DNA from 4 places in the Roseburia sp. 831b genome. Region 2 is predicted to be linked to each of the others. Evidence: predicted binding sites of a transcription regulator. Region 2 holds the regulator's gene; each other region holds the start of a gene.
What was found. Region 2 encodes Rex, which represses fermentation and respiration genes when NADH is low (regulators of the CRP and FNR family bind a similar motif). Its sites were predicted from a motif close to ATTGTTAANTANTTAACAAT; they were not measured.
Positions count from the first base shown of each region.

Region 1 (8,271 bases), 700 kb from region 2:
ATTCTTTTGCAAGCTGTAACATTGGCGGGATTCCGATTCCTCCTCCGATTAAGAATGCTTTCTTATTCTTTTTCGGGAAACCATTTCCGAGTGGTCCCACAATTTTAAGCTGCATTCCTGTGCTCATTCTGCTGAATTCATCGGTTCCTTTTCCGGCGACACGGTACACAAGACGGATTGCGCCATCTTTTGCATCAATCTCACAAATACTGATTGGACGCGGTAAAAGTCTGCTTCCTTCCTTACAATAGACGGACACAAACTGTCCTGCTTTTGCATGTGCCGCAATCTCATCTGTTCTAAGCCACATGCTGTAAATGTCATCCGCAATCTCTTCCTGTCTGATGATAATTGCTGTTTCTTCGAATTTTTCCGGCATTTCTAACTCCTTTTTACTTTTTTTCCTCATATACAACCGTTCCATTTACAATTGTAGTTCTAACTTTTCCAGTTACTTTTCTACCATGGAATGGGGTATTCTTACTTTTACTTGCAAACTCATTTTTATCAATCGTATATTCTTTCTTTGGATCAAAAATCACGATATCTGCAACTTTTCCAGGCTCAATATCACCTTTGTCGATTCCGACAATACGTGCCGGATTGTAACTCATTTTCTCTGCCATCTGCATCGGTGTGAGATATCCGCCTAGTACAAGTTCCGAATAGGTTAAGCATGCTGCTGTCTCAAGTCCGACAATTCCAAACGGTGCCTTTGCCATGGAAGTATTCTTTTCCTCAAAGGTATGTGGTGCATGGTCAGTAGAAATGACCTCCATGATACCATCGCGAAGTCCTTCCTTCAAACGTTCCACATCACGTCTGGTACGGAGTGGCGGATTCATTTTGTAATTGGTGTCCGCATCTGCCTCAATCGAAATCTGGTGTGTCGGGTCTACCGATGCGTCGATTTTGTGGATATCATCCGATGTCAGGGTAAAATGATGTGGGCAAACCTCCGCGGATACTTTGATGTTCTCCATTTTGGCATGTTTTACCATGTCGACCGATTCATAGGTAGAACAGTGGCAAAGGTGTAATCTCGCCCCTGTCTCTTTGCTTAACATAATGTCTCTTGCAGTGATAATATCTTCCACAGCGTTTGTGATTCCTTTTAGACCAAGCTCTTTGGATTTCTCGTCCTGATTCATCACGCCGCCATTGACCATGTTAATATCTTCACAATGTGCCAGCACAGGAATGTTTAACTCTGCTGCTTTTTGCATTGCTTCCCGGTAAAGCTGGGCATTCATCACGGACTTTCCATCCTCGCTGATGGCTGGGATTCCGGCTGCTACCATACCCTCGATATCTGCCAATTCTTTTCCCTGCTGTCCCTTGGTAATGGCACCAACCTGAAGAACATTGACAACTCCAACTGCCTTTGCCTTGTTCTGGACATATTTTACAACATCCGCATTATCGACCACCGGTTTTGTATTTGGCATCGCAAGAATTGTGGTGTAACCGCCATGTGCTGCCGCCTTACATCCGGTCTCAATCGTCTCTTTCTGTTCAAAACCCGGATCTCTTAAATGTACATGCATGTCAATAAATCCCGGCATGACAAAGCAGCCTTTTGCGTCAATGACGCGGTCTGCTTTCTTCTTTAAGCCTTTGCCAATCTCGGCAACTTTTCCGTCTTCCACATAGACATCTGCAATCTCGTCCATCTCGGTAGCAGGGTTGATGACCTGCCCGTTTTTAATTAATAAGGTCATACGCGTTCTCCATTTCTCTATTGTGAATTTATCACTTCATTCTTATTCCATTTGTAAGGTGCGATAACTGTTCTGACTTTCTATCGCTTATTTACCTTTATTCTAGCACACAAGCCATCGTTTCTCCACAAAATCTTTTCGGGATAACCGTCTCTTAATGAAAACCTTTCACATCGCCTTAAAGTTTTCCATATAACTGCATGGGAACATACGCTTCAATGTAAATTCCTTCCGGGCGGTACTCTTCCTTCAAAAGTTCTCCCTGTTTCCGAATCTGCTGGATAATGCCTGCATCCTGATACGAAATGAGACGTTCTAGCAGAATCTTGTTTTCCCGCAAAAGTTCGCACAGCAGCTCTTTTACCTCATCGAGTCCTTCCCCTTTTGCAGCGGAAATGTGAAGCACATAATCTGCCTTCATATCCCGCAGCGGTTCGTCATCCGTACGCTTGTCCTGCTTGTTAAAAAGTGTCACAACCGGTTTGTCTTTTACCTCTAAGTCAGAGAGTGTCTCGTATACAATATGCATTTGTTTTTCCATCTGCGGATTGGAAGAATCCACCACATGAATGATGTAATCTGCATATTTTGCTTCCTCTAAGGTACTCTTAAACGCCTCAATCAAGTGATGTGGCAGCTTTCGGATAAAACCTACGGTATCTGTCAGTAAAATTTCCTGACGTCCCGGCAATTCAAGTACACGGGTAGTTGGGTCTAGTGTTGCAAAAAGTTTGTCTTCCTCTAACACGCCCGCATCCGTCAGACGGTTCAAAAGTGTTGATTTTCCGGCATTGGTATAACCTACAATCGCTGCAACCGGCACATGATTTTTCGCTCTTTGGGCTCTTGTCACCTCCCGGTGCTGTCTGACTTCCTTTAATTCGCGGTTGAGCTGCGCAATGCGGTCTTTAATCAGACGGCGGTCTACCTCTAACTTTTTCTCTCCCGGTCCCCTTGTTCCGATTCCACCACCAAGACGTGACATCGAAGTTCCCATACCGGTCAGTCGTCCCAGTCTGTATTTTAACTGTGCTAATTCTACCTGGATTTTTCCTTCACTGGTCGTTGCACGTGCCGCAAAAATATCAAGGATAATCAGGGTACGGTCCATCACCTTCGTGTCAAGCGCATCCTCTAAGTTGCGAAGCTGCGCCGGTGTCAGTTCGTCATCGCACACAATTCCGGTTGCTCCGGTCTGTTCGATAAGTTCCTGAATCTCCTGCACCTTACCGGTTCCCACATAATACCCCGGGTGAATCAATTCTCTTTTTTGAATCAGCGTGCCAACCACGGTTGCTCCCGCTGTTTTTACCAGTTCTGCAAGCTCCGTGAGAGAATCTTCTGCATCGTCTCCCTCCTGCTCACTCACTCCGATTAGGAGGACTTTTTCCTCTACTTCTTCTATCTTATATGTTTCTGCCATATATGCTCCTATTCTGCTGTGAAACTTTCCTGTTTCACACAATCTGTCCGTTTATACATTTCAAACTTTTTAGCGGTTACATAAAAATGTATATTCTCTCTTTGCTTCCTCGTCATCCGGATACTTGGAAAGATAGGTCTCCATCGTCTGTTTTGCAGATTCGAAATCCCGGTTATTCTCGTACGCAAGCACCAGATTCTTCAAAAGCTCCTGCTCGTTTGTTACCTCATCCATCTCTAATCCAGATTTAAAATATTCAATTGCCTCTTTGTAATTCTGCTGGTTCATCTCAACTTTTCCAAGGGCATTCATTGCCTCGGAATCTGCAATTCCAGAATCAATGTAAGCCTGATAATAAGTCTCTGCTGTATCAGTATCGCCCTGTGCCTCGTACACCTGCGCCAGGTAAAGATTTGCCTCTGTCTTTTTCTTGTCAATTGCTGCTTTGTACTGCTCAATCGCATCCTCATATTTTCCGGTTGTCTGATAAATTCTTCCCCGCCAGAAATAATCATCTGCTGTTTTTCCTTTTAGTTCCAGCGCCTTATCCAGATAATCCTGTGCCTCCGTTGAAAGTCCCGCCTGCGTAAGCTGCTGATAAATATTTAAATAAAGCTCATAGCTTGCATCCGTATTTGCAACCGCACTGGAAAAATCTGCAAGTGCTGCCGCATTATTTTGCATGGAAAGATAAAGCACACCTCTTAAATAATAAGCATTGCTGTTGGTGTCGTCATAGTCCACCAGTGAGGTATAAGTGGCCAATGCTCCATCGGTATCACCGTTTGCATATTGTGCTGCTGCCTTGTAATAGCAGATATCAACCTCTTCGTCGCCTATTTTTCCAATCTTTTGATCTAATGCACTGTCAAACGCGCTGATTGCACCCTCGTAATCATTGCTTTTCATACAGTTGATTCCAATCTGCCGGTAAGCATCCTCATTCTCCTGCTTTTCATCCGTACAGCCCGTTAGAATCCCGGTTAAAAGAAACGGTACCACGGCTAAGATGACAACCTTTTTTTCCAATTTATTCCACATGATTTCCTTGTTTTTCCTCTTTCTAATCCTTCAAACGTCAATAATTTCCTAACACAGTATACCAAATCTAACCACAGTTGGAAATGTTTAATTTCGGAATCTTAGAAAATCTTAGTATGCCTTCTGTTGTGCGTTGAATGCCGTGGAACCGATCAGCCAGGCCTCTTCCATTTTGACCATCGCAAAAAGGAAGAACAGCCTTTTGGCAACTAACATTTCTGGTATGAAAAAATGTGCCACATTTCGCTTTTTCACTTGACAAAATCTGTAAAAAGGAATAAGCTAATCATAACGATATTGTTAATTTTTTATCAAACTTATTCAGGAGGGTTCCTATCATGAGTGAATTCAAGAATTTAAAATTGGATGTTGAGAACGAAGTTGCCGTTCTTACTATTTCCAGACCAGCTGCTTTAAATGCATTAAACAGCGAGACACTTGACGAGTTAAACGTAGCTTTAACCGAAATCGAAGCAAGAGATGATGTCAAAGTTGTTATTTTAACAGGTGGTCCTGATAAAAAAGGCAACGAATTCAAATCTTTCGTTGCTGGTGCTGATATTGCAGAAATGGTTAATTTCTCTGCAGCAGAAGCAAGAACATTTGGTATGAAAGCAAGCGTACCATTCTTCAAATTAATGAACATGCGTCAGGTTACAATCGCAGCTGTTAACGGCTTTGCACTCGGCGGTGGTTGTGAGATTTCTATGGCATGTGATATCCGTATCGCATCTGACAACGCAATCTTCGGACAGCCAGAATGTGGTCTTGGTATCATCCCAGGATTCGGTGGTACTCAGAGATTAGCTCGTCTTGTTGGTATGGGACGTGCAAAAGAAATGATCTTCACATGTGACAACATCAAAGCTGACGAAGCATACCGCATCGGTCTTGTTAACAAAGTTGTTGCTCCAGAAGAATTAATGGCAACCGCAAAAGCTATGGCTGCTAAGATTGTTTCCAAAGGAAGCTATGCCGTATCTATCGCAAAAGCTGCTATCAACAACGGTTATGACATGGATATCAAGAACGCTGTTGAGATGGAAGCAAACCTCTTTGGTGTAACATGTTCTACACATGACAAAAAAGAAGGTATGACAGCATTCTTAGAGAAGAGAGCTGCTGACTTAACAGATTTCTAATTTTTCCAGATAATAAGGAAAGTGGTTCTTACATAAGATAGGGCAGGCACTGCGATAACTTTTAGAACTCACAAATGTACTTATAAATATCGCCGGTCAGATTTGACCGGCGGTATTTTTTTACCTTGTGTTCCTTACTTCTTGAAAAAGAAAGGGCAGATGTTGGTTTCATTTTCTTTTTATTCGATATTAATCAATGTGTTGTAAATGCCAATTATAGTACATTGGACAATTAGAAGCTGTTCTTTTATAAATTTTCCAAAAGTACCTTAATTTTTGATGTTATGTAAACCGAATATGATAGGATTTTACAATTACACCGCAAACGAAAAAAATTACCCAAAATCTGCTGAAATTCGCACAGAATTTGGGTAATTTTCTTCAAATAATTTATGATTATCCAAAAGGCTATTTTTATGTAAACCAACATGTGCAAAATGAATCAAAATCGGACAATTTATTATATATTGTACCGATATATCCAATATGCTACATAACACACTTTGTGCATTTGCCTCTTGATATAATATATTCCTTACTTTTCCAACGCTCCCGAAAAGAATTCAAGTGCAATAACCGAGCATAAAATCATTGCGCCTCCTGCTATCATATTGCCTGTGAGCGCCTCCATCCCAAGCAGGACAGAAAACACGCTGCCAAACAATCCTTCCATGGAAAGAAGCACGCCTGCCTGCGCAGATGTCGTATATTTCTGGGCATACGTCTGCAGGAAAAAGCAAAGACATGTGCTAAACAATCCCAAAAATAAAATCGCCCAGATTCCAGATGACATATCTGCCCTGGAAAGGGCATCCGCATCCGTAACCGCCAAAACAAGCACCGATATGATGGCGGCTGTTGCCAGCTGGACAAAATTAATCAGCATCGGATCTGCCTTTTTGGTCACCTTCCCCAGCACAGTAATATGCATTGCAAAAAAGAAAGCACATAACAACGATAACAAATCACCAAAATTAAAACTGAATTCAAAACTGCCCGGTGTGATACTTAATACTGCAATTCCAATTAACGTAAACACGGTTATGACAAATGTGCGGACCGGTGGACGTCGTCTTTCAAACAGCCAGACAAGAAATGGAGTCATCACAACATTTGTTGCCGTCAAAAATGCACAGTGTGATACCGTCGTTCTCTGCTGTCCCAAAATCTGCGTATAGAACCCTCCAAAAAGGAAAAATCCAGGAATCATTCCTGCTTTTACTACGGATAAGTTAAGCTGTTTTAATCTTGGCAGGCATGCCACCAGCATCACTGCTGCCGCAATCAAAAAGCGAAGCGCCATAATCAAAGACGCACTCAGTTTCGCATCAATCGCCACCTGGCTTGCGATAAATCCAGTTCCCCAGATTGCAGCAACCAGTACACATAAAAAATCTGCAACCCATACTTTTTTCTTCTTCATTTCAATAACCATCCTTCTATCTTAGGGAATCACTCTCCCTGTACTTTAAATATTCCATAAACTTTTGCGTTGCAGCACTCAAGCGTTGCCTGTTTTTCATTGCGATGCCAATTTCTCTGTAATAGGGCGCTTCTAATGGGCGAACCTCAATCTGATACGGAATCCGTTTTAAAATCATATCTGGCAAAACTCCGATACCCAACCCTTTTTCAACCATTGACATAATAGCAAAATCTTCCCACGTCGTGAACCGCACCTTAGGATGTACACCATTTTTTTCTAAGAAATCCGAAACCTCCGTTTTTCCTCCATGTTCTAACAATAAAAATGGCTGCCCATCCAGATCCGTTACCTTTATCTTCTCTTTTTGTGCCAGAGGATGCTTCTTCGGAAGTACCACCTTATACTCATCCTTTTTGAGCGGCATCACATCGAACTTTACCGCAGTCGGCAGCCTTAAAAATCCACAGTCTACACGCCCCTCATCAATCCAGCGTTCTACCTCTCCATAATCGCCCAAAAGCATTTCATAATCAATTCCAGGATAATCCTTTTGAAATTCAGCAAATATGTTCGGCAGCCAGTGAATTGCCACACTTGAAAAGGTGCCAATCCTCACGATACCGCTTTGTACACCATTCATTTGGTTGATCTGTTCCTCAAGTTTCCCAAAATCACTTAATATTTTCCTTATAGAAGGAAGTATCTGCTCCCCTGCGGAAGTCAGCACCACTCCATTCTTGCTGCGCTGCAATAAGGTAACTCCCCATTCTTCCTCCAAATCCGCAATCATTTTACTGATGGACGACTGCGCATAATTCAAATCTTCTGCAGCTTTTGTAAAGCTCCCTTTTTCAACGGTTTTCACAAAAGCAAGATATTTTAAAATATTATGATCCATGTTTATTCCTTTTTTCGATATAATAAATCATTTTTATTCACTTTTTATATTGTAATAAAACGCGTACAATATTGCAAGAATCTTTTGAAAGGACAGAAAAAAATGAAACAGACAACCACCACAATTGATATGCTTCACGGCGCACTTCCGAAAAAAATCCTGCTTTTTACACTCCCCATTGCGCTTAGCAGCATGCTGCAACAGCTCTTCCACGCCGCAGATACCTCCATTGTCGGATATTTTGATACCGCCACTTCTCTTGCAGCGGTCGGAACAAACGGAGAAATCATCGCCTTGATTGTTTCCTTATCTTCCGGTTTATCCATCGGTGCTAATATCTTGATTGCACAACAAATCGGTCAACAAAAAAAGGAACACCTGTCCGGCATCCTAAAAACCGCCCTCCTATTTGCGGGAATCTTTGGCATCATTGGGCTGCTTCTCAGACAGTGTATCACAAACCCGCTGCTTCTTCTGATTAAAACACCCGGCGACGTCATGGCTCCGGCAAAATTATATCTTAGAATTTATTTTCTAGGATACCCTTTTTTACTGCTATTTGATTTTGGTTCTGCAATCCTTCGTGCAAAAGGAGACAGCCGGTATCCCTTCCTTATACT
Region 1 covers NZ_CP135162.1:408,589-416,859, reverse strand. The annotation lists gene BIV16_RS01795 (dihydroorotate dehydrogenase electron transfer subunit) at 1-379, opposite strand, end outside; gene BIV16_RS01790 (dihydroorotase) at 393-1,721, opposite strand; gene hflX (GTPase HflX) at 1,900-3,144, opposite strand; gene BIV16_RS01780 (tetratricopeptide repeat protein) at 3,214-4,185, opposite strand; gene BIV16_RS01775 (enoyl-CoA hydratase-related protein) at 4,524-5,327, shown strand; gene BIV16_RS01770 (DMT family transporter) at 5,863-6,750, opposite strand; gene BIV16_RS01765 (LysR family transcriptional regulator) at 6,767-7,651, opposite strand; gene BIV16_RS01760 (MATE family efflux transporter) at 7,754-8,271, shown strand, end outside.
Region 1: a site for Rex is predicted at 4,482-4,501, ahead of BIV16_RS01775 (enoyl-CoA hydratase-related protein). Genes of this name have one in related genera too.

Region 2 (8,271 bases):
CATACACGACAGACCAGATTGTGACAATCTATGATTATCTTCATAAATTAGGCGGCCCAAAGGGACTGGTTCGTCAGAGCGAATTCTTTTTATATAGTAAAAAAGACCGTGATGCCGTGTACAAATGTCTGGAGCGCGGCTATAAGTTCCCAGAGGTAACAAGCTGGATTCGTGCAAGCAAACAGGATTTCCAGTTAGTAAAAGACATCGGACTTCGTGAGACCGGTATTTTAGTAAGCTGTTCCGATTATCACATTTTCTATAAGATGAAAATGACGCGTAGAGAGGTTATGAACCTTTACTTAAGTGTCATTCGTGAGTGTCTGGAGACCGGAATCAGTCCAAGATGTCATTTGGAGGATATCACAAGATCCGATATTTACGGATTTGTTATCCCATTCTGTGTAGAACTTATGAAACTGATGGACGAATACAAGATTCCAATCAAGATTCGTGCCTGCGATACCATGGGTTATGGTGTAAACTTCCCTGGTGCCGTGATCCCACGAAGTGTTCCAGGAATCATCTATGGCCTTACCACACATGCAGGTGTTCCATCGGAATTGATTGAATGGCATGGACATAACGATTTCTACAAGGCAGTCAACAACTCTACGACAGCATGGCTTTACGGTGCAAGCGGCGTCAACTGTTCCTTATTTGGAATTGGAGAGCGAACCGGTAACACACCGCTGGAGGCTATGGTATTTGAGTATGCGCAGTTAAAAGGTACGCTTGATGGAATGGATACCACAGTCATCACAGAGCTTGCAGAATACTTTGAAAAAGAATTGGGTTATGTACAGCCAAGCAGAACACCGTTTGTCGGAAGCAACTTTAATGTGACAAGAGCCGGAATTCATGCCGACGGTCTTTTGAAAAATGAAGAGATTTACAATATTTTTGATACCGGAAAATTCTTAAACCGTCCACCACTTGTATCCGTATCCAATACTTCTGGATTAGCTGGAATTGCACATTGGATTAATACCTATTATCATCTTCCAAAAGAAAAATGGGTTGACAAGAATTCAGAATTGGTTAAATTAGTAAAGGTATGGGTTGACAAGCAGTATGATGACGGACGAGTTACGGTACTTACCGATCAAGAGCTTGTAGAAGAGATTCAAAAATGTTGCAAGAAATTAGATATTACGTTATAAATAAGGGGAGGTCTTAACATGGGTGAAGACAACTATTCTCTGAGTGCTCGTGTTTTTCATACCTTACGTGAAGATATTTTATCTGGAAAATATCATATGGATGAAGAACTGAAAGAGAAATCGATTGGGGAGGAACTTGGTGTAAGCAGAACACCAGTTCGAGAAGCGCTTCGCCAACTGGAATTAGAAGGTCTTGTCACAATTATTCCGAATAAAGGAGCTTATGTCGTTGGAATTTCTAAAAAAGATATTCAGGATATCTATGAAATCCGTTCCAGACTGGAAGGACTTTGTGCAAGATGGGCGGCTGCAAACCTCACCAAAGAGCAGTTAGATGACTTAGAAGAGAATATTTACCTTGCAGAGTTTCACGCTGCAAAGGGCAATTATGAACAGGTTGTAGAACTTGACAACAAGTTTCACGATATTTTATATACGGCATGTGGAAGCCGTGAGTTAAGACACGTATTGACTGATTTTCACCATTACGTGCAGCGGGTAAGAAAAATCACATTGGCGGAACCGCAGCGTGCGGTAGAATCCAATGAGGAACACCGTAAGATTGTGGATGCTTTAAAGAAAAAAGATGCGGATATGGCAGAAAAGCTTGCCAACCAGCATATGGGAAACACGGTTCGCAATATGGATCATTACGGATGGGACAACTTATTAAAGTAAAAAAACAGAATGGAGCGAAATCACATGGAAAAAATTAAAATGACAACCCCATTAGTAGAGATGGACGGAGATGAAATGACAAGAATTCTTTGGAAAATGATCAAAGATGAATTGCTCACTCCATTTATTGACTTGAAGACAGAATATTATGATTTAGGTCTTGAGTATCGAAACGAAACAAATGATCAGGTTACGATTGATTCTGCCAACGCAACAAAGAAATATGGTGTTGCTGTAAAATGTGCGACCATCACACCAAATGCAGCCAGAATGACAGAATATAATTTGAAAGAAATGTGGAAGAGTCCAAACGGAACCATCCGTGCCATGTTAGACGGAACCGTATTCCGTGCACCTATCGTTGTAAAAGGAATCGAGCCAAACGTAAAGACATGGAAGAAACCAATCACTATCGCGCGTCATGCATACGGTGATGTATACAAGGCAAGTGAGATGAAGATTCCGGGACCAGGAAAATGTGAACTTGTCTATACCGATGAGAACGGAAATGAGACTCGTGAATTAATTCACAATTTCACGGGCGCAGGTGTTGTTCAGGGACAGCATAACTTATGCAATTCCATCGAAAGTTTTGCAAAGAGCTGTTTCAACTATGCACTCGATACCAAACAGGATTTATGGTTTGCAACAAAAGATACCATTTCCAAAAAATATGACCATACGTTTAAAGATATTTTCCAGGAAATCTTTGATGCAGAATACAAAGAAAAATTCGAAAAAGCCGGCATTACGTACTTCTATACTTTGATTGATGATGCAGTGGCACGTGTCATGAAATCCGAAGGCGGCTATATCTGGGCATGTAAAAACTATGACGGTGATGTAATGAGCGACATGATTTCCAGCGCATTCGGTTCTCTTGCGATGATGACATCCGTATTGGTATCTCCAGATGGATATTACGAGTACGAAGCTGCACATGGTACCGTTCAGCGTCATTACTACAAACATTTAAAAGGAGAAGAGACTTCTACCAACTCCGTAGCAACGATTTTTGCATGGACAGGAGCACTTCGAAAACGTGGTGAACTCGATGGCAATCAGGCACTTTCCGATTTTGCAGATGCATTGGAAAAAGCTTGTATTCAGACAATCGAGTCCGGAAAGATGACCAAGGACTTAGCACTTATTACAACGATTGAACATCCAACTGTGTTAAACAGCGAAGGATTTATCAAAGCAATCCGCGAAACATTGACAGGAATTCTTGAAGCCTAGACAATATCGTGGTACAATACATACCTAGTGAAAGTGACATCATGTCTTTTTAAGGCATGATGTTTCTTTGTGAAAAAGAGAAAGTAACAGGAGGAAGAGATGGTATTATCCTGTCAAAATATTTCAAAGTCCTATGGGACGGATGAAATCCTAAAAAAAGTAAGCTTTGGAATTGAAGCAAATGAAAAAGCGGCAATCGTTGGCATTAACGGTGCCGGAAAATCGACACTTCTTAAAATCATGATGCAGGAAATTCAAGCAGATGAGGGAGAAGTGATTCTTGCAAAAGATAAGACAATCGGTTACCTTGCACAGTATCAGGACGTATCCGGACACCGCACAATCAAAGAGGAAGTTCTTGAAGCAAAGAAGGAACTGATTGAGATGGAGGAGCAGCTTCGCAAGATGGAGTCTTTGATGAACGAACTCTCCGGTGAAGAATTAGAATATCACTTAAATGCGTACCATAAGCTCAACGAAGAATTTGAACTTGCAGGCGGTTATGCCTATAAAAGCGAAGTAACCGGAATTTTAAAGGGACTTGGTTTTTTAGAGGAAGAGTTTGATAAAAAGATGGAATCTTTATCAGGTGGACAAAAGACGAGGGTTTCCCTTGGTAAACTGCTTGTGACAAAGCCGGATGTCCTTTTGTTAGACGAGCCGACCAACCACCTGGATATTGAATCCATCCGCTGGTTAGAAGGATTTTTGATGAATTACAAAGGAGCGGTTGTCATTGTCTCCCATGACCGTTACTTTTTAGACCGTGTGGTTACAAAAGTAGTTGAATTGTTCCAGCATAAGGCGACCGTTTTCCTTGGAAATTACAGCGAATATGCGAAGAAAAAGGCAAAAGTCCGCGAGGATTTGTTAAAGCAGTATTACAACCAGCAGCGTGAAATCAAGCACCAGGAGGAAGTGATTACAAAACTTCGCTCTTTTAACCGCGAGAAGTCGATTCGCCGTGCAGAAAGCCGCGAAAAGATGCTAGATAAGATAGAATGGATTGAGAAGCCGACGGAAGAAAATGCCGATATCAAGATTGTGTTAGAGCCCAATGTTGTGAGTGGAAACGATGTGTTGACCGTCGAACATCTTTCAAAATCCTACCCGTCAAGACACCTGTTCTCCGATTTATCTTTTGAAATCAAGCGTGGGGAACGGGTAGCACTGATTGGAAATAACGGAACCGGAAAGACGACGATACTAAAGATTATCAACCAGTTAATCGAGGCAGATGCTGGAAGTGTTACACTAGGCTCAAATGTTTCCATCGGCTATTACGACCAGGAACATCAGGTCTTATCGCATGAGAAAACCATTTTTGAAGAGATATCAGACGATTATCCAAACCTTACCCAGACACAGATTCGAAATGTCTTAGCGGCATTTTTGTTTACGGAAGATGACGTGTTTAAGCGGATTGCGGATTTAAGTGGTGGTGAGCGAGGACGTGTCTCTTTGGCAAAATTAATGCTCTCGGATGCAAACTTTTTGATTTTGGATGAGCCGACTAACCATTTGGATATTACCTCAAAAGAAATTTTAGAGTCCGCATTAAATCAATATACCGGAACGGTATTTTTCGTCTCCCATGATCGTTATTTTATTAACAAAACAGCGACAAGAATCATCGAATTAACCGGGGAAACACTGGTCAATTACATTGGAAATTATGATTATTATCTGGAAAAAAGAGACGAGCTGACTGAGAAATTTGTAAAGAAACCAGAGGAAGCAGCGCAGACAGTTGAAAAAGACAGCGAGCAAAAAACGGACTGGAAGGCACAAAAGGCAAAGCAGGCACAAATCCGAAAAATTGAGAATGCGCTAAAGAAGGCGGAGGATGAGATTGCGTTCTTAGAGGGCGAGATTGAACAGATTGATACGGAGTGTGCAAAACCGGAAAATGCGACAAACTCTGCAAAGCTAGGAGAACTTACCACAAAGCAAAATCAGTACAGGGAACGTCTGGAAACCTTATATGAAGAATGGGAAAACCTGTCAATGCAATTATAAATGATAGATAGTTAAATTTTTGACACATTGACATCTTTTTCAGAAATCAGTATAATAATGTTATTCGTATAATCGTGTGAGAGGGTTATGGCACACGAATTTGCAGTTTAGAGAAAGGCATGTTTATATATATGGAAGAAAAAGAGATTTCACAGGCAGTTATTCGAAGAATGCCAAGATATTACCGTTACCTTGGTGAATTGTTAGATGATGGAGTGGAGCGTATTTCATCAAATGATTTGAGCAAAAGAATGAATGTGACAGCGTCACAGATCAGACAGGATTTAAATAACTTTGGTGGTTTTGGTCAGCAGGGTTATGGATACAATGTAAAGTACCTATACGAAGAGATTGGAAAGATTTTAGGACTGAACCAGCAGCATAATATCATTGTGATTGGTGCCGGTAATTTAGGTCAGGCGCTTGCTAATTACACCAAATTTTCCAAACTTGGGTTTATCATTACCGCATTATTTGATGTAAATCCAGCATTGGACGGTGTTACCGTTCGCGGAATTAAGGTTCACATGTTAAATGAACTGGAAGAGTTTTGCAAGAACAATAAAGTTGATATTGCAGCACTTACCATGCCAAAAGAAAAGGCAGATGCCATTGCAAATCGTCTTGTGGATTTGGGAATTCATGCAATCTGGAATTTCGCACATGTTGATCTTGAATTAATCGATAAAGATGTAGTTGTAGAGAACGTTCATTTATCAGACAGCTTAATGCAGTTATCCTACAATATTGTAAAGAACAAAAAAGAAAAGGAATAACCGACTTAGCGCTTTGCCATTGGTAAAGCGCTATTTTTGCTCTGGAATGGAGATGGAAGATGGAATATCTTGTAAATGCAGATGAAATGAAACAAATAGACCTTGCCACGACAGAACATTTTAAGGTGCCATCGATTGTTTTGATGGAACGTGCTGCACTTGAGACGGTGCGCGTCATGGAAGAGGAGGGGCTTGATACCAAAAGAACCCTTGTATTTTGTGGAACCGGAAATAACGGCGGTGACGGAGCAGCGGTTGCGAGACTGCTTTTTCAAAAGAAAAGGAAGGTCTGTGTGGTGCTGTTACAGGGAAAGCACGGTTATAGCGAATCCATGCAATTACAGCTTGAAATCCTAAAAGCGTATGGAATCCCGGTTTGCGAGAAAATACCGGATGATTTTTCACCGACCCTTATCGTGGATGCTTTGTTTGGTGTGGGATTGACAAGAGAGATTACCGGAGAAGCTGCGCACTTTATCGCTCAGATGAATCAGATGGAAGCAGTAAAGCTTTCGATTGATATTCCGTCCGGTGTGCAGGCAACAAATGGAAAAATATTAGGAACCTGTGTGCAGGCAGATGTAACGGTTACTTATGCCTATGCCAAGGTCGGAATGTATCTGTGGCCGGGAAGTGCTGCTTGTGGCAGGATTTTTGTACGGGAAATTGGAATCGATGCAAAAAGCTGGCGAAAGGTTCGTCCGTCGGTGGTTTCTTTGACGAAAGAAGACCTTTCGCTGCTGCCGGAAAGAAAGAAGCACTCGAACAAAGGCACTTACGGAAAAGTGCTTGTCATTGCCGGACAAAAGGACATGGCAGGTGCGGCTGTATTTGCAGTGACAGCGGCATACCGCATGGGATGTGGCCTGGTAAAAGTGATGACACCGGAAGCAAACCGGATGATTTTACAGGAAAAAGTGCCGGAAGCAGTGCTAAAAACTTACCCGGAGACAGGTTTTGATGAAACTACATTTGTAAATGAATTGCAGACGGTCGATGCAATTGTCTGTGGACCAGGACTTGGAACATCACAGGTGGCACAAAGAATCGTAGAACTTGTGTTAGCGAATGCGGCTGTGCCGGTTGTGCTCGATGCAGATGCCCTAAATATCCTCGTAGCAAAGCAGGAACTTTTAAAGCAGCACAAAGCGGAAGTGATTGTAACGCCACATCCGGGTGAGATGGGCAGACTCTGTCAGCAAAAAACGGCATTTGTAGAAGCAGACCGCCTTAAGACAGCTAGGCAGTTTGCAGAGGATTACCAGGTGATTTGCGTGTTAAAAGGAGAACATACCTTAACGGCAGTCCCGGAGGGTGCGATTTATTTAAACCGCAGTGGGAATCACGGAATGGCAACGGCTGGAAGCGGGGATGTCTTATCCGGTGTGATAGGTTCACTCCTTGCACAAAAAGTTCCGCCTTATCTTGCAGCACCACTTGGCGTATATCTTCACGGACTGGCAGGTGATGCCATGATAAAAGAAACAGGCTATGGCGGATTAATGGCATCTGATTTAGTAACCGGATTACAAAAAATCCAAGCAGAGCTTTTATAAAAAACTAGAAAGAAACATGCCGAAAGGGCAGATGGGAGACAACATGAAGCAGTATAAACGTGTTTGTGCAAAGATAGATTTGGATGCCGTTTTGTTTAATATGGAATCCATGCATCAGAATATCAATCCAGAAACGAAGATGATGGCAGTCATTAAAACAGATGCATACGGTCACGGAGCCGTACAGATTGCCCATACCATCGAAAAACTGGATTATTTGTTTGGGTTTGCAGTTGCAACCGTCGAAGAAGGAGTCGAGCTGCGAAAGAGCGGAATCCAAAAGCCGATTTTGATTCTGGGTTATGTTTTCCCGGAGCAATATGAGACAATTGTAACGCATCAGATAAGAACAAGTGTTTGCACTTATGAAATGGCAAAAGAATTATCCGATACCGCTGAAACATTAAATATGGATTATCCGATTCATATCATATTAGATACCGGAATGAGCCGTCTTGGCTTTCAGATTACAGAAGAATCTGCGCAGACAATAGCGCAGATTGCAAAGCTTCCGCATATTATAATGGAGGGAATCTTTACACATTTTGCCAAGGCGGATGAAAAAGAGAAAGACAATACCTTTTTACAGATTGCAAAGTTTGAAAAGATGTTGTCGTGGCTTGAGAAAAAACAGGTGACGTTCCAGTATCGTCACTGCTCAAACAGTGCAGGCATTGTCGAAATTCCAAAGGCAAACTTTGACATGGTGCGTGCCGGCATTACACTTTACGGTCTGTGGCCTTCGAGTGAGGTAAGACAGGATATTGTTGCATTAAAACCTGTATTATCACTAAAAAGCCATGTCGCATTTTTAAAAAAGCTTGAGTCAGGCAGAAGCAT
Region 2 covers NZ_CP135162.1:1,109,285-1,117,555, forward strand. The annotation lists gene BIV16_RS05110 (2-isopropylmalate synthase) at 1-1,163, shown strand, start outside; gene BIV16_RS05115 (GntR family transcriptional regulator) at 1,182-1,841, shown strand; gene BIV16_RS05120 (NADP-dependent isocitrate dehydrogenase) at 1,866-3,080, shown strand; gene BIV16_RS05125 (ABC transporter ATP-binding protein) at 3,180-5,099, shown strand; gene BIV16_RS05130 (redox-sensing transcriptional repressor Rex) at 5,231-5,875, shown strand; gene BIV16_RS05135 (bifunctional ADP-dependent NAD(P)H-hydrate dehydratase/NAD(P)H-hydrate epimerase) at 5,935-7,431, shown strand; gene alr (alanine racemase) at 7,475-8,271, shown strand, end outside.

Region 3 (8,271 bases), 390 kb from region 2:
CTAGTTGAACTTGCAAAGAAAAATGCCGATTTTGAAGGCGTGTTAGGATGTTCTTTTATAGAACTGTATGCAGATACGGTGGGATGGATAGAAAACAGTGGCGAACTTGCTGAACAGATAGAGGAAAATTGAAAAACAAATGAGGAGAGAAAGCATGAAGAAAAATCTAAAAAGCAAAATTGTAAAAATGCATAGTAGCTTATTTTCAAATTTTTATCAGGAATATTTAGGACTAGATGATAGCATGATTTGCAACGGTGTCCATGTATGCAAATGTAAATATAGAGATATTCCGCTCAATAAGAAATATTTTTATAAAGTTATTGCAGCTAAATATAATGGGGAAAAAATCATTTCTTATTCGCCGGAATTTAATGAGACAGAATTAAGGTCACTGTATACGAAAATTAATTTTGATGCAATAGGCGTTGGTAATATACAGAATGATTTGAAATTGCCTCAATACGAGTTGTCGTATATGGATAGAATGTTGCTGGATACTCAAATGGATATAAGTACAGATGAGCGTTTTGCCTGTAACAGGAATAACGCAATCAAATATATATATTTAGAGGAATATAGAAAATATATTGCGTTGATGAATGGAGAGCTTGTCGGCTATTGTAAAGTGTCGGATGTAATCGCTGACTATGGAAATCTTGTAGTTTGGGTTGAAGAGCCCAGACGCAGATTGGGAATTGCAGAAAATTTGGTTAAGTTAATGATTAAAAAATGTTATGAAGAAAAAATTGTACCAATGTATGTTGTTAAAACAGAGAATCATGCTTCCATATCATTGGCGAAAAAACTTGGGTTTCAGGTAAAACAAAGAGAACTTGTTGTTTCAGTTGTCTCAGAATAAAATAACCGGTCTTTTATGTCAGAAGAGCTGGCATATCAGGCCGGTTTTCGTTTACTCAATTTTTATGAAATTCGGTTTCCTTTTTTCAAATACCGTATAATAAGTAAAACCGGCTTCTTTTAAAATGGAAGGAACTTTTGCAAAATCAAATGCAACGTGTTCCGGTTTATGCGCGTCAGCACCAAGTGTGATAATTTCACCGCCGAGTTCCCGGTAACGGCGGATGATTTCTTCGGTTGGATTCGGATGACCGAGTCCGTATTTGAATCCACCGGTGTTAATCTCGATACCTTTTCCACGCGAGATAAGCTGGCGTAAAATCTCGTCAATCACGTCTTTATAGTCTTCCCAGTGATAGTTTTGGTTCGTTGTAGGACCGTATCGCACGACATAATCGATATGTCCGTAGACATCAAATCCATCAAAAGCGGTGATATTTTCCAAAATAGATTCAAAATATTCCAGATAGGCAGTTTTTTCATCCCTTCCCTCGTAAAAATCCGGATAATAAGGGTCGAATCCGTGTACAACGTGGGAAGAACCGATGACAAAATCAAACGGATACTGTGACAAGATATCGCTGTGCAAACCGGCAAGGTGCGGCTGAAGACCAAGCTCAACACCGAAGCGGATTGGAAGTTTGTCCTGATAGGTTTCCTGATAAGCCATGACGGAAGCGTGATAGTTTGCAAGGTCCAACAGGAAAAGGTCTGGCTCCTTTGGATAATCGATATCCAGATGGTCGGTGAAGCAGATGCCGGCAAGCCCTTTTTCGATTGCGGAATGAATCATTTCTTCCTGCGGGGTGTCGCTGTCACCGGAAAACTGGCTGTGCATATGGGTATCCCAAAGCGGTTGGGATAAAAGTGTTTCTTCCATAATAATTAGAAATCCTTTCTGTGAAAAATTTATTAGTAAAAATAATAAGAATTTTTTGTTACATTTTGAAAATAAGTTATAATAAAAACGGGTTATTATAGCTACACCTAATAATAAATATAACTTATTTTACAACAGAAGAAAAGAGATTGTATGAAGATTTGTACAAAATGAATGAAAAACAGACTGGAAAACAAGATATAGTGAAAAATTTAACAAACTCATGAAAAAGACTTGAACTTTGTGCAAAAATTGGTTAAAATAAAAAAAGCTTGGGAACAATAGTTTCTCAAAAGTATATTTTATTTTTACAATTCTAGGAGGAATTAAAAATGGCAGTAAGAGTTGCAATTAATGGTTTCGGCCGTATCGGTCGTCTTGCTTTCAGACAGATGTTTGGAGCAGAAGGATATGAAGTAGTAGCAATCAATGATTTGACAAGCCCTAAAATGTTAGCACACTTGTTAAAATATGATTCATCTCAGGGAAAATATGAGCATGCTGATGAAGTAACAGCTTCTGATGATTCTATCACAGTATGTGGAAAAGAAATCAAAATCTATGCATTCCCAGATGCAAACAACTGCCCTTGGGGAGATTTAAAAGTTGACGTTGTATTAGAGTGTTCTGGATTCTACACAAGCAAAGAAAAAGCTCAGGCTCATATCAATGCAGGTGCTAGAAAAGTTGTTATCTCCGCTCCAGCAGGTAACGATCTTCCTACAATCGTTTACAACACAAACCACGAGACATTAAAAGCTTCTGATACAATCATTTCAGCAGCTTCTTGTACAACAAACTGTTTAGCACCTATGGCTGATGCATTAAACAAATTTGCACCAATCCAGTCTGGTATCATGGCAACAATCCATGCTTACACAGGTGATCAGATGACTCTTGATGGACCACAGAGAAAAGGTGATTTAAGAAGATCTCGTGCAGCAGCAGTTAACATCGTTCCTAACTCAACAGGAGCAGCTAAAGCAATCGGTTTAGTTATCCCAGAGTTAAATGGAAAATTAATTGGATCTGCTCAGCGTGTACCAGTTCCAACAGGTTCTACAACAATCTTAACAGCAGTTGTTAAGAAAGCTGATGTAACTGTAGAAGGAATCAACGCAGCTATGAAAGCAGCAGCTAACGAATCTTTCGGATACAACGAAGACTTAATCGTTTCTTCTGATATCGTTGGAATGAGATTTGGTTCTTTATTCGATGCTACTCAGACAATGGTTTCACACATCGCTGATGACTTATACGAAGTTCAGGTTGTTTCTTGGTATGATAACGAGAACAGCTACACATCTCAGATGGTAAGAACAATCAAATACTTCTCTGAATTAAAATAGTTCGAAGAGATTGTTCTCGAACAATCAAATACTTCTCTGAATTAAAATAGTTTGAAGAAGAATATTCTTTAAATTAGCATAATTTAGAATGTATTATCACTGCACGGTAGACTACTTTTTCAAGCCACAGGCTGCCAGAGTGCAGATAGACTCAGGAAGGGGGTCCGGTCTTTTGGGGCCGGGCTCCTTTTTCTGTATAAGAAAAATAATTAATCCTAGAAGGGAGACATAACTATGTCATTAAATAAAAAATCCGTAGATGATATTAACGTAAAAGGTCTTCGCGTTCTTTGCAGATGCGATTTTAACGTACCTTTAAAAGATGGAAAAATCACAGACGAGAACCGTCTTGTTGCAGCACTTCCTACAATTAAGAAATTAGTAGCTGATGGTGGAAAGGTAATCCTTTGCTCTCACCTTGGAAAAGTAAAAACAGAAGAAGACAAACAAACAAAGACTCTTGCTCCAGTTGCAAAGAGACTTTCTGAATTATTAGGACAGGAAGTAAAATTTGCTGCAGATCCAGAAGTAGTTGGACCTAACGCAAGAGCTGCTGTTGAAGCAATGAAAGATGGCGATGTAATCTTACTTGAGAATACACGTTTCAGAGCAGAAGAGACAAAGAACGGAGAAGCTTTCTCCAAAGACCTTGCTTCTTTATGTGATGTTTTCGTAAACGATGCATTTGGTACAGCTCATAGAGCACACTGCTCTAACGTTGGTGTTGCAAGCTTAGTAGACACAGCTGTAGTTGGATACTTAATGCAGAAAGAAATCGATTTCTTAGGAAAAGCTGTAGAGACACCTGTAAGACCATTCGTAGCAATCTTAGGTGGAGCTAAAGTTGCAGATAAATTAAATGTTATCTCTAACTTACTTGAGAAATGTGATACTCTTATCATCGGTGGTGGTATGGCATTCACATTCTTAAAAGCACAGGGCTATGAAATCGGAAAATCTTTAGTAGATGATACAAAACTTGACTACTGTAAAGAAATGATTGCAAAAGCTGAGAAGCTTGGCAAAAAATTATTACTTCCAGTTGATACAGTAGCAGCAGATGCATTCCCAGATCCAATCGATGCTGAAATCCCTGTAGAAGTATACGCAGTAGACGCTATGCCAGCAGACAAAGCAGGATTCGATATCGGACCTAAGACAGCAGAATTATACTCAGAAGCAGTTAAATCCGCTAAGACTGTTGTTTGGAACGGACCAATGGGTATCTTCGAGAACCCAATCCTTGCAAAAGGAACAATCGCTGTAGCAAAAGCTTTAGCTGAAACAGATGCAACTACAATCATCGGTGGTGGTGATTCCGCAGCAGCTGTTAACCAGTTAGGTTTCGGTGACAAGATGACTCACATTTCAACAGGTGGTGGAGCTTCCCTTGAATTCTTAGAGGGTAAAGAATTACCAGGTGTTGCAGCAGCAAACGATAAGTAAATACAGCATATTTAAGAAAGAAGGATATTCTAAAATGGCAAGAAAGAAAATCGTAGCCGGTAACTGGAAAATGAACATGACTCCAAGCCAGGCTGTAAAATTAGTAGAAGAATTAAAACCACTTGTAGCAAGTGATAATGTAGAAGTTGTTTACTGTGTTCCAGCAATCGACATCGTACCAGTTGTAGAAGCAACAAAAGGTACAAATGTTGCAGTTGGTGCTGAAAACATGTACTTCGAAGAAAAAGGTGCTTACACAGGTGAAATCTCTGCAGAAATGTTAGTAGACGCAGGTGTAAAATATGTTATCATCGGTCATTCTGAAAGACGTGACTACTTCAAAGAAGATGATGCATTATTAAACAAAAAAGTAAAGAAAGCTTTCGAAGCTGGTCTTACACCAATCCTTTGCTGTGGTGAGACATTAGAGCAGAGAGAAATGGGAATCATGTTAGAGTGGATTCGTATGCAGATTAAATCTGACTTAGCTGGTGTTACAGCAGAGCAGGTTGCATCTATGGTAATCGCTTACGAACCAATCTGGGCAATCGGAACAGGTAAAACTGCTACAACAGCTCAGGCTCAGGAAGTATGTAAAGCAATCCGTGAGTGCATCGCTGAAATGTACGACACAGATACAGCAGAAAAAGTTCGTATCCAGTACGGCGGATCTGTAAATGCAGGTAATGCAGCAGAGTTATTTGCTCAGGCAGATATCGATGGTGGATTAGTTGGTGGAGCATCTTTAAAAGCAGATTTTGGTAAGATTGTAAACTACTAATTCCAAAGACAGAAGAAAAATAAAACCCGCTCCGTAGATATTCTATGGAACGGGTTTTTCAAAAAGGAACACGCTCGATGAAAAAAAGGTGTATGTTAAATACGCTTTCGATACTGCTTTTCCTTGGTGCATTGACAGCCTGCTCAAAGGGCAATGATGTGCAGGAAACGACACAACAAGAGACAACACAGACAAGAGAACACGAGACTGCAAGGGAAGAGGCAGTGGAGGAGCCAGAGAAACACGAATTGCAAAAAACGCAGCTTTCAGATATGTCCGAGGCGTTTGATACAATATTAAATCATGCAACCAAAGAATTCATTGCCGGATATCTGGTGGATGATTCTTTTTTGATGTGGTTTGATGCAAAATATGGCGATTTTGCTGTACAGATGATTGCAGACGAGGTGCTTACAGAAAATCCGGATACAGAAGCATGGTATGATGCGTCCGGTGAGTCTTTGCATGTGTTGTGGATGGATTATTGCAAGGACATGAATATCGAACAGGAGGATTCCAATCCCGTCTATTATAAGGAAAGCAATCGGGCAGATGAGACCGTGTTAAGCTTTATTGGTGACATCAATTTTGCGGATGGATGGTACACGACAGAGTATATGGAGCAGCAGGAAAATGGGGTGGAGGACTGCATTTCAAGTGAGCTGTTACAGCTGATGAATGATGCGGACGTCATGACTGTAAATAACGAGTTTACTTACGGTGAAAAAGGAACCGCCTTACCTGGAAAAGCCTATACATTTCAGGCAGCGACATCGATGGTACAGAATCTGGAACTGTTTGGAACAGATCTTGTAAATCTCGCCAACAATCATGTTTATGATTATGGAAAAGAAGGACTGCGCAAAACGATGGATGCGATAGATGCTATCGGGATTCCGTATGTTGGCGCGGGAGAAAATTTAGACGAAGCAGAGAAAATTGTGTATTTTGTTGTAAATGGTCGAAAAATTGCAATTGTTTCTGCAACTGAGATAGAACGAACAACAAATTTTACAAAAGAGGCGACTGAAACTTCGCCGGGCGTTTTGAAAATGCTAAATCCAAATCGGTTTATGCAGGTGATCGAAAAAGCGGATCAGACAAGTGATTATGTGATTGCGCTTACGCACTGGGGAACCGAAGGAAAGATTTTATACGACAATTTAGAAATGATGTATGCACAAAAGCTGGTGGCAGCAGGGGCAGATGCCATTATTGGAGGTCATCCACACCGGTTGCAGGGATGTGGGGTCATAAATGGTGCGCCGGTAGCGTACAGTTTGGGAAATTTCTGGTTTTCCACAGGTAGTCTTTACACGACTGTGGCACAGATTGTGATTGAGGCGGATGGAACGTTGCGATTGCAGTATGTTCCGTGCATTCAGGAAAATCTGACAACGCATCTAATTACAAATCAGGAAGAAAGAGAAGATTTCTTTGACTATTTGGCAACAATATCTTATGATGTAGGTATTGATGAAAATGGTTTTGTTTACGATAAACAAGATGAGGATTATGAGAAACAAGACATTTTATATGATTCGGATATCTGTAATGCAGAGGTAACCGGATTATTTGATAACAACGATAATGCAATCGACATCGTTGGCAATCTGAAATAGAGAACAAAGATGGCGGGCATTTCTATAGAAACAGGCACTATAATGCCAATGGATGCAGTGATACTTAAGTACACTGCGCACAACGAAAAGAAAAGAGGAAAGAATCATGAGCAAAAAACCAACCGTATTAATGATTTTAGATGGATATGGTCTGAATGAAAAAACAGAAGGAAATGCAATTGCGCAGGCAAAAACACCAGTGATGGATGGACTTATGAAAGACTATCCTTATGTAAAAGGTTATGCAAGCGGATTAGCAGTTGGTCTTCCAGACGGACAGATGGGTAACTCTGAGGTAGGTCACTTAAATATGGGTGCCGGAAGAATTGTATACCAGGAGTTAACCAGAATTACAAAAGAAATCGAAGATGGTGATTTCTTCAAAAACGAAGCATTATTAGATGGTATGAAAAATGTAAAAGAGAACAATTCTGCCCTACATTTATATGGACTTCTTTCTGACGGTGGTGTGCACAGCCATATTACACATCTTTATGGATTACTTGAGATGGCCAAAAAAGAAGGAATCGAAAACGTATACGTTCACTGTTTCTTAGATGGACGTGATACAGCACCTACATCCGGTAAAGGATTCGTAGAAGAATTAGAAGCAAAAATGAAAGAAATCGGAGTTGGTCAGATTGCTTCTATTAGTGGACGTTATTATGCAATGGATCGTGATAACAGATGGGATCGTGTTGAAAAAGCATACAATGCCCTTACAAAAGGAGAAGGCGAGACAGCAGCGAGCGCAGTTGCAGCATTAGATGCTTCCTATGCAAAAGATGTGACAGATGAGTTCTTTGTTCCAACTGTCATCACAAAAGATGGAAAACCTGTTGCAACCGTAAACGATAACGATACCATTATTTTCTTCAACTTCCGTCCTGACCGTGCACGTGAGATGACAAGAGCATTCTGTGCAGACGAGTTTGATGGTTTTGACAGAGGTGCAAGAAAGAACGTTACTTACATCTGTTTCACAGAATATGATGTAACAATTCCAAACAAAGAAGTTGCATTCAAGAAAGTAGAATTAAAGAATACATTTGGTCAGTTCCTTGCTGCAAACGGTTTGAAACAGGCAAGAATTGCTGAGACAGAGAAATATGCACATGTAACTTTCTTCTTCAACGGTGGTGTAGAAGAGCCAAACGAAGGGGAAGACAGAATCCTCGTAAAATCTCCTAAGGTTGCAACTTATGACCTTCAGCCTGAGATGAGTGCACCGGAAGTATGTGACAAACTTTGTACTGCAATCCGCTCTGATAAATATGATGTTATCATCATCAATTTTGCCAACCCAGATATGGTAGGTCATACCGGAATCAT
Region 3 covers NZ_CP135162.1:723,057-731,327, forward strand. The annotation lists gene BIV16_RS03230 (hypothetical protein) at 1-132, shown strand, start outside; gene BIV16_RS03235 (GNAT family N-acetyltransferase) at 155-862, shown strand; gene BIV16_RS03240 (histidinol-phosphatase HisJ family protein) at 914-1,741, opposite strand; gene gap (type I glyceraldehyde-3-phosphate dehydrogenase) at 2,074-3,090, shown strand; gene BIV16_RS03250 (phosphoglycerate kinase) at 3,325-4,536, shown strand; gene tpiA (triose-phosphate isomerase) at 4,571-5,317, shown strand; gene BIV16_RS03260 (CapA family protein) at 5,395-6,939, shown strand; gene gpmI (2,3-bisphosphoglycerate-independent phosphoglycerate mutase) at 7,046-8,271, shown strand, end outside.
Region 3: a site for Rex is predicted at 1,942-1,961, ahead of gap (type I glyceraldehyde-3-phosphate dehydrogenase). Genes of this name have one in related genera too.

Region 4 (8,271 bases), 200 kb from region 2:
GTTTGCTCCATGGCAGGATGTCTTAAAGAATGGACCAGAGTCACCGTATTACGATTGGTTTTTCATTCAGAAGTGGCCATTTAATAAGTCGGATTACAGTACACGTGACGGAAAATTCTTCTCTTTCGCGTTTTACGGTGAAATGCCAAAGTTAAATACTAACAATCCACAGGTAATCGAGTACTTTACGAAGTTGTGTTCCAAGTGGTTAAGAGACTGGGATATTGATGGTATCCGGTTTGACGTAGGAAATGAGGTTTCCCATACGTTTTTAAAGGAACTTCGAAAAGAAGTAAAGGCAATCAAACCGGATGTATTTTTACTTGGGGAAATCTGGCATGACTCCATCCTCTGGCTTCAGGGAGATGAGTATGATTCGGTGATGAACTATCCGCTGGTAGAAAGCATCAACGATTTTTTCATTGATGAAAACCGGTGCGGATTTGATTTTGAGTGCAGCATGAACCGTTGTTATTCCTTATACACCAAGCAGACGAACCGGGTGCTTTTTAACCTGCTGGATTCCCACGATACCGAACGCTTGTATACAAGAACCGGAAATCTTGGAAAATTTTATCAGCAGCTTGCGATTTTATTTACCATGCAAGGAAGTCCATGTATCTATTATGGAACCGAGATTGCCATGCAGGGTGCCCACGACCCGGATTGCAGAAGATGTATGCCATGGGATGAAATTGAGGCAGGAAAATACAAAGACAGAATCGATGCGATAAAGCAGCTGATTTCCATAAGAAAAGCGTATGCTGCATGTAAAAGCGATCAGATTGTCTGGGATAATCATAAAGACCGCGTCATTCATTACCGGAAGTTAGAAAAAGAGAGTGAGACGATTGGTGTTTTGGTGAACGCATCTGAAAAAGAGATTGCGATTCCGGCACATAAGAAGGTTTTATTCTCTTATGGATGTAAGAAAGACAGCGTTTTAAAAGATGGTGTTTGTATCTATATCAGTGAAAATTAAGAAAAAAGGCAGAGATAATGGAAATCTCTGCCTTTTTAGGTGAAACTTAGGCGAAAACGGAATGCAATTTTGACTTAAATTTGATACAATAAGAAAGAACGTTATAAATTAGGGTACGTGCAATTAAATTTGAGCCTGCAGATGCAGACGGCAGAAAGGCATGGTTGATAAAATGAAGGACACAATAGAGAGACTGAGAGAGTGGGGATGTGACATGGATGGAGCCATGGAGCGTTTTTTAAATGATGAAGATTTATACAGAGACTGTTTAAATGCAGTGATAGAGGACGAGGCATTTGACGGATTAAAGACGGCGTTAGATGCACATAATGCACAGGAAGCGTTTGGCTATGCCCATACGTTAAAGGGTGTGCTTGCCAATATGGGACTTACCCCGATGTTTGATATTATCACATTGCTTGTGGAGCCACTGCGCGCAGGTAATTGCGAAAATCTGATGCCACAGTATGAGAAATTAATTGAGAGCCGTGAAAAATTAAAAAGCCTGATGTAGGAAAGTACGGTTTTATCATGCAAAAACGGGACAGCTTGAAATAGAAGGACAGCGGAAAACATGAGAATTTTTTGTGCAGGAATTGAGGAACTTACCAAAGAAGTCTATGAAGAAAAAAAACATCTTCTGACGAAAGAACGAATCGAGCGGATAGAAAGATTCCGTCATGAGGGAGATAAAAGGAGAAGTTTTGGTGCGGGACTTCTTTTAGAATATGGCCTCCGTCTTTACGGATATACGCAAAGAGAACTTTCCTTAAAGAAAAATGAAGCAGGAAAATATCAGGTGCCGATAGCATTGGGTCTGCATTTTAATCTAAGCCATTCAGGAGACCGCGTTGTGGCTGCATTTGATGAGCAGGAGATTGGAATTGACGTAGAGCGGCAAAGAGAGACAAAACTTCAGGTCGCAAGGCGTTTTTTTACGGAGGAGGAATACCGGTTAATCAGACAGCAGAATTCCAGAGAAGAACAGGAGAAAATGTTTACCAGAATCTGGACAAGAAAAGAAAGTTATGTGAAAGCAATCGGGCTTGGTCTAAGAATCGATTTAAGAAGCTTTGATACGATTGCAGATGAACTTGGACAGACCGGATATTTTTTTCATACTTATGAAGAAAAGGATTCCTACACCATATCAGGGTGCGCTAAGAATCGGAATTTCCCGGAAAAAATTGAATATGTGGACCTTAGGTGTGTTTGACATGAAAAATGAAATTGGCTATAATTTAATTCTATATGAGTAGAATTTTTTATAGCTTTTTTATGTAATAGGAATTTGGTTTTACATCAGAAAGACGGGTGTGAATGTTTGTTTCGCATAAGAAGGAGAAGCTAGAAGGAGAGGAATTTTCATGTACGACGAGTTGACCGAACAGGATATAAGGAAAATGGAAGAAGAGATTGAGTACCGGAAACTGGTAGTCAGAAAACAGGCGCTTGAAGCGGTAAAAGAAGCGAGAGCGCAAGGAGACCTCAGCGAGAATTTTGAGTATCACGCTGCCAAAAAAGATAAGAATCAGAATGAGAGCCGGATTCGCTATCTGGAAAAGATGATTAAGACGGCGCGGGTGATTTCGAGTGATTCCGCCGAAGATGAAGTCGGAATGAACAATACGGTGGAAGTTTACTTTGAGGAAGATGATATGGTGGAGACTTACCGCATCGTCACGACGATAAGAGGAAATTCCTTAAAAAATCTTATCAGCAATGAGTCACCACTTGGCAAAGCTCTGCTGGGTCATAAAGTGGGAGACCGCGTGGAAGTAAAAGTAAATGAGAATTATTCCTATTTTGTTGAAATCCGAAAAATCGAGAATACATCGGATGAACAAAACGATAAGATAAGAAGTTTCTAAAAGAATAGGGATATCGCAAAAATAGATTTTACGCAAGAATGGAGAAAAAGATGAGACTGACAGAATTATTACAAAAAGAAGAAGTGACAATTTCCTGTGAATTGTTCCCACCAAAGTTAGGAACACAGCTGGAAAATTACAAAAACATTGTAAAGCAGATGGCGGAATTAAAGCCTGCATATATGAGTGTCACTTATGGCGCAACAGGTGGAACGTCAGATTATACGGTAGAACTTGCCAATGAAGTTTTGAATGTGAATCATATTCCGGCATTGGCGCACTTAACCTGTGCATCTTCCACGAAGGAGAAAGTTGCTTCTGTGATTGAGGAATTAAAGGAAAAGAAAATTGAGAATATCCTGGCGCTGCGTGGTGACATTCCACAGAATGTAGATTTCCCACTGCCGAATCAGTATAAACATGCCAGTGAACTGATTGCGGATATCAAAGCACAGGGTGATTTTTGTATTGGTGGCGCATGTTATCCGGAAGGACATCCAGAGGCAGATACGATTTACGATGATTTAGCACATTTAAAGGAAAAAGTGGATGCCGGATGTGAATTTTTGACAACACAGATGTTTTTTGATAATAATATCTTATACAATTTCATGTACAAAGCATTGAAGATGGGCATTGATGTTCCGGTTGTAGCAGGTATTATGCCGGTTACCAATGCGAATCAGGTAAAACGTATCATGTCATTATCCGGAAATATGGTTCCGCCTAGATTTCTTGCAATTGTAGATCGTTTTGGCGCAGATCCGGATGCTATGAAACAGGCTGGTATTGCGTATGCAACCGAACAGATTATTGATTTGATTGCAAATGGAGTCAACCATGTACATATTTACACAATGAATAAACCGGATATTGCGGGCGCAATTTTAGATAATCTTTCTTATATTTATAAACGTGATGAAAAATAGTGGGTCAATCAGTTTGAGATAGTGATGGGAAGGTATGATAGATAAGATGGAAGAACAAAAGAAGGGCGTTGTCATGCAAGAGGAACAGGATAAGAAACAGGGAACAGAAAAGAAGAAAAAGAAAAAGAAAAAGCCAGACACCATGACTTTCATTTGTATGGTGGTTGGAATTTTATTGATTGTGTTTGCATTAAGCCAGCTGATACCGGTTTTGTACCATTATATAACAGAGGAAAATGCATATGAGGATATGCGGGAAGAATATGTTTCGGTAGATGACGCTAAGAAAAAGAATGGAGAAACAGAGGCAGATAAGAACTGGTGGTATGAGAATATTTCTGTTGATCTTGAAGCGTTACAAAAAGAGAACAAAGAGGCAGTCGCATGGATTCGTTTTGATTCGATGGATTTAAGTTATCCTGTGATGTATTCCGGCGATAATGAAAAATATCTGCACCGTGATCTGGACGGAAAAGACAGCAAGGCGGGAAGCCTTTTTATCGATGAAAAGAATTCACCGGATTTTTCAGACCGGGATACCATTATCTATGGACATAATATGAAGAATCTGAGCATGTTCGGCCGGTTGAAAAAGTACAAAAAAGATGGATTTTACGACGATAATCAGTATTTTACAATCTATACGACTACAAAAGCTTACCGTTATCATATCTTTTCTTATTTTGATATTGATGAGACAAACGATTTCTTCTTTACAAGTTATGAATCGGATGATGCAATGGCGAGTCTGATTTCGACGATGAAGAAAAAGTCTTATACCAACACCGGTGTTGAGGTATCAAAGGAGGATAAGGTTGTGACATTATCGACCTGTTCCGCGGAAGGATACCGTTTCCTGGTGAATGCGGTATTAGAGGAGGAACATGATATGACAACGCAGGATAAGACGACACAGGAGGAAGAATAAGAATGAGACCGGAAGAGTTAAATCATAAACTGACTGAGATGATACAGGCGACAAAGGAAGGAAAAATTCACTGGAACGTACAGGTACAGTCAACGGAATCCAACGATATTTCAGACAAGCCAAAAGTAGAAGAGGATGGATTGACCTGGACGGTGGATGAGTTTTATGTATCCTACTATTGTAAATATAAAAATCAGGATTTTTTGCTTACCACCTATGAGATGATTAAGAAATCAGATGGTAGGACCAGAACCTCAAACATGATTTTTCTGCCACCACTTGGGAACCGTTTTTTCAATTTGCATACGCTGCTTCCATATAGTGTGGAGGCATCTGCAGTCCTGGTCAGCCAGTGCTGCAATCTTTGGAAACTCCTTTTAGATATGTATAAAATCGACCATTCCAGCGTATATTTAGAGGTAAATCCAGGGAAATTAGAGATTGAAGAAGAATGAAACATACAAAATTTGACAATAACCTTGAAAAATTATAAAAAAAGTGTTAAAATTTTAACATCTGGTAATACCAGAGGAAAACATAATAGTATAAATAATTTTTTCAAGGGAGGAGAATTATTATGTTGTTTCAAATTTATGGAGATAACTCCATGTGGCAGCTTTTAGGCTGGGTATTAGTATTTGCTAGTTTAGTAATTGCTAATGAAATTGCTCGTCGTACAAAAGTCGGTGGACTTCTTTGCTTCGTAGCATTACCACTTGTATTAACCGTTTACTTTATTGCAATTTATGTTTCTGCAGCAGCAGGAGCAGAATGGGCACTCAACAATGACACATATGTACATATGACAAGTTGGTTCCATTATGCAAAATTATATGCAGCAACAGCTGGATGTATCGGCTTCATGATGATCAAATACAAATGGGGAGTTGGTAAAACTCACTGGTTCAAGGCATTCCCATTTGTTATCGTTGCTATCAACATCTTAATCGCTGTATGCAGCGATTTCGAATCTGCAATCAGAGGTGCTCATGCATTAGCTGAAACGGGTTCCAGATGGTGGTTATCTAGCGAGGGCGTATGGCTCTATGGTGGATGGTGGAACGTTGTAAATGGTATCGCCGGAATCCTTAACATCTTCTGTATGACAGGATGGTGGGGAGTTTACTCATCCAAGAAGAAAGACGATATGTTATGGCCAGATATGACTGTATTCTTCATCGTTGCATATGATCTTTGGAACTTTGAGTATACATACAACAACCTGCCTACACATGCTTGGTATTGTGGTCTTGCGTTATTACTTGCCCCTACATTTGCAAATGCATTCTGGAACAAAGGTGGCTGGATTCAGAACCGTGCTAACACACTTGCATTATGGTGTATGTTCGCTCAGGTATTCCCATTATTCCAGGATCAGGGTAAATTCGCAGTTATCACAAGACTTTACTCCGATGGATTCATGGACAAAGCAACACATCCTACAACAGCAGATCCTACTGCACAGGGCGTTGTTTCAATCATCGCACTTGTTGCTAACGTAATCGTTCTTACTATTATCATCAAACGTTCTATCGAACAGAAGAAGAACCCTTACAAAGAAGAAATCTTCAAAGGAACAAAAGACTTTGAACTTGCTATGGCAAGAGTAGAAGACTAATAGCAAATTGCAAAAAAATTCAGACGAAAATTTAGTAAATTTTCGTAGTACCATTTCTCTAATGGGAGGAATGATAAAGGAAGAAACCGTGAAAATATCCAATTTTTCACGGTTTCTTTTTGCGTTATTGCACATTGAGAAACCTTTGAAAAAGAAATATAATTAAATTACGAAAAAATGCGAAAAAATTTGGGGAGGTTTTACAAATCAAAAAAGTCGGAAAATGGGAGAAAAAAGGACTATTTTTGTAGGAGAGGTACCTAAAGAAGTATTTTTTCGAAAAAAGAAGGAGAAGGGTGAAAAAGATGAAAAGGTTTTTCAAGAGAGCAGTCAGTATGGGGCTGATTGCTACACTGGTGGCAACATTACTGCCATCTTCATTTGGATGGTCTCTGACAGCAAAAGCTGCAGAAAATACGGTTGTCGTTTCGGACCTTATGCAGGTTAAAATTGGTGAAACAGTAACCGATATGCAACTTTATCGAAATGGCGTCTATGAGGCAGCATGTAATCTTACCGCAGGTACCTATGAGGCAAATCTGTTGGTAAATGGCGAGACAGTAGGAGATGCGGATAGCGTTACAGTATCCGCAGATGAGACGGTATATTTCCGTTACCGGGATGGGGTGTTCCAGGATTCTGTCAGTGATAACACATTAGTACATAGCGCTGCGATTGTTGGTAATTTTATGGGCATAGAGTTCTTGAGTGATTCAGAGGATGAAACTTCCCGGTATGACATTGCTAGCTGGAATCCGGAAGATACCAATGCCGAGCTTGCATACATTGGCGGTGGACTGTATGAAAGAACATACTATTTCAAAGAGTTAACAGAAGATGTGGAACTTGCAGACGGTGGATATAAGGTAGCATTTGATGATGCATGGGGCAGTGATTTTGGAAATGGAAGCAGCAATATTGCACTGACTATTCCGGCAGGAAGCACATCGCTTACCGTACTTTGTGATGAAATTAACAGAGTTGTTTATGATTCCATCCGTACACCGGATTTTGTCATCAAACAAAACAGTGGTGATGTAAATGCAAATGCTTTTCACACAACCGTTTCCTTAATTGGAACAGCAAGATGTGATGAGGCAGCAAACTGGTCAGCAGGTGCAACTGGATATGAGTTCTCCCAGATATCCGACACGTTATTTCTTTATCAGAAGGTGTTTGCAGCTGGCAATTATGAATACAAATGTGTATTCAATTACAGCAATTGGTATGAGGCAGAGGGTGGAAATAAAAAATTAGCCATTGAAGCGGATAATACCAATGTCATATTTTTATATGATACGACAACAGGACTTTTGAAAGATTCCTTGAACAATGCAAGTGAAGTAGCACAGGCTCTTGGCATGGAGGCTGAACCAGAGGCACCGGCTGAGGCAAAAGTAGAAGATTTAGCAAATGGTAAGACAAGATTTACCATGCCGGTTCCACAGGGTAGTTCCGTAGAGCTTTACTATGCCGCAAAAGCAGACGTAGAAAAAGATGGTGCGTCGGCGTTTGAAAAGCTTGCACTGAATAAAACAAAAACAGAAGAAGAGACAGGAAATGATGTTTACCAGACACAAGATTTATTCTTAGGTGACAACGCAATTGATGCTGTATACTACTACATGGTAGATGGAAATAAGCAGTTGGATTCTTCGAATGATACAGTGACCGTTAATGGGGAAAACTATTCTTCCTATACGAGAGATGCATTTAAAGGACGTCTTGTCAATGTGCCGGGTACATTCCCTGGTCCAAGCTGGGACGCAGCTTCCAATAAGATGACTTATGTTGGAAATGGTATTTACCAATATACATTTAAAGATGTTCCTGCAGCAAATTATCAGTTTAAGATTTCGTTTGGTTCCTGGGACGAGAACTATGGTGTTGCCGGAAAGCCAGGCGGAGACAATTATAGCCTTACCGTACCGGAAAAACAGGAT
Region 4 covers NZ_CP135162.1:910,877-919,147, forward strand. The annotation lists gene BIV16_RS04080 (glycoside hydrolase family 13 protein) at 1-982, shown strand, start outside; gene BIV16_RS04085 (Hpt domain-containing protein) at 1,143-1,496, shown strand; gene BIV16_RS04090 (4'-phosphopantetheinyl transferase family protein) at 1,557-2,198, shown strand; gene greA (transcription elongation factor GreA) at 2,350-2,853, shown strand; gene metF (methylenetetrahydrofolate reductase [NAD(P)H]) at 2,904-3,782, shown strand; gene srtB (class B sortase) at 3,817-4,710, shown strand; gene BIV16_RS04110 (hypothetical protein) at 4,713-5,165, shown strand; gene BIV16_RS04115 (DUF5692 family protein) at 5,288-6,328, shown strand; gene BIV16_RS04120 (alpha-amylase family glycosyl hydrolase) at 6,634-8,271, shown strand, end outside.
Region 4: a site for Rex is predicted at 5,208-5,227, ahead of BIV16_RS04115 (DUF5692 family protein). Genes of this name have one in related genera too.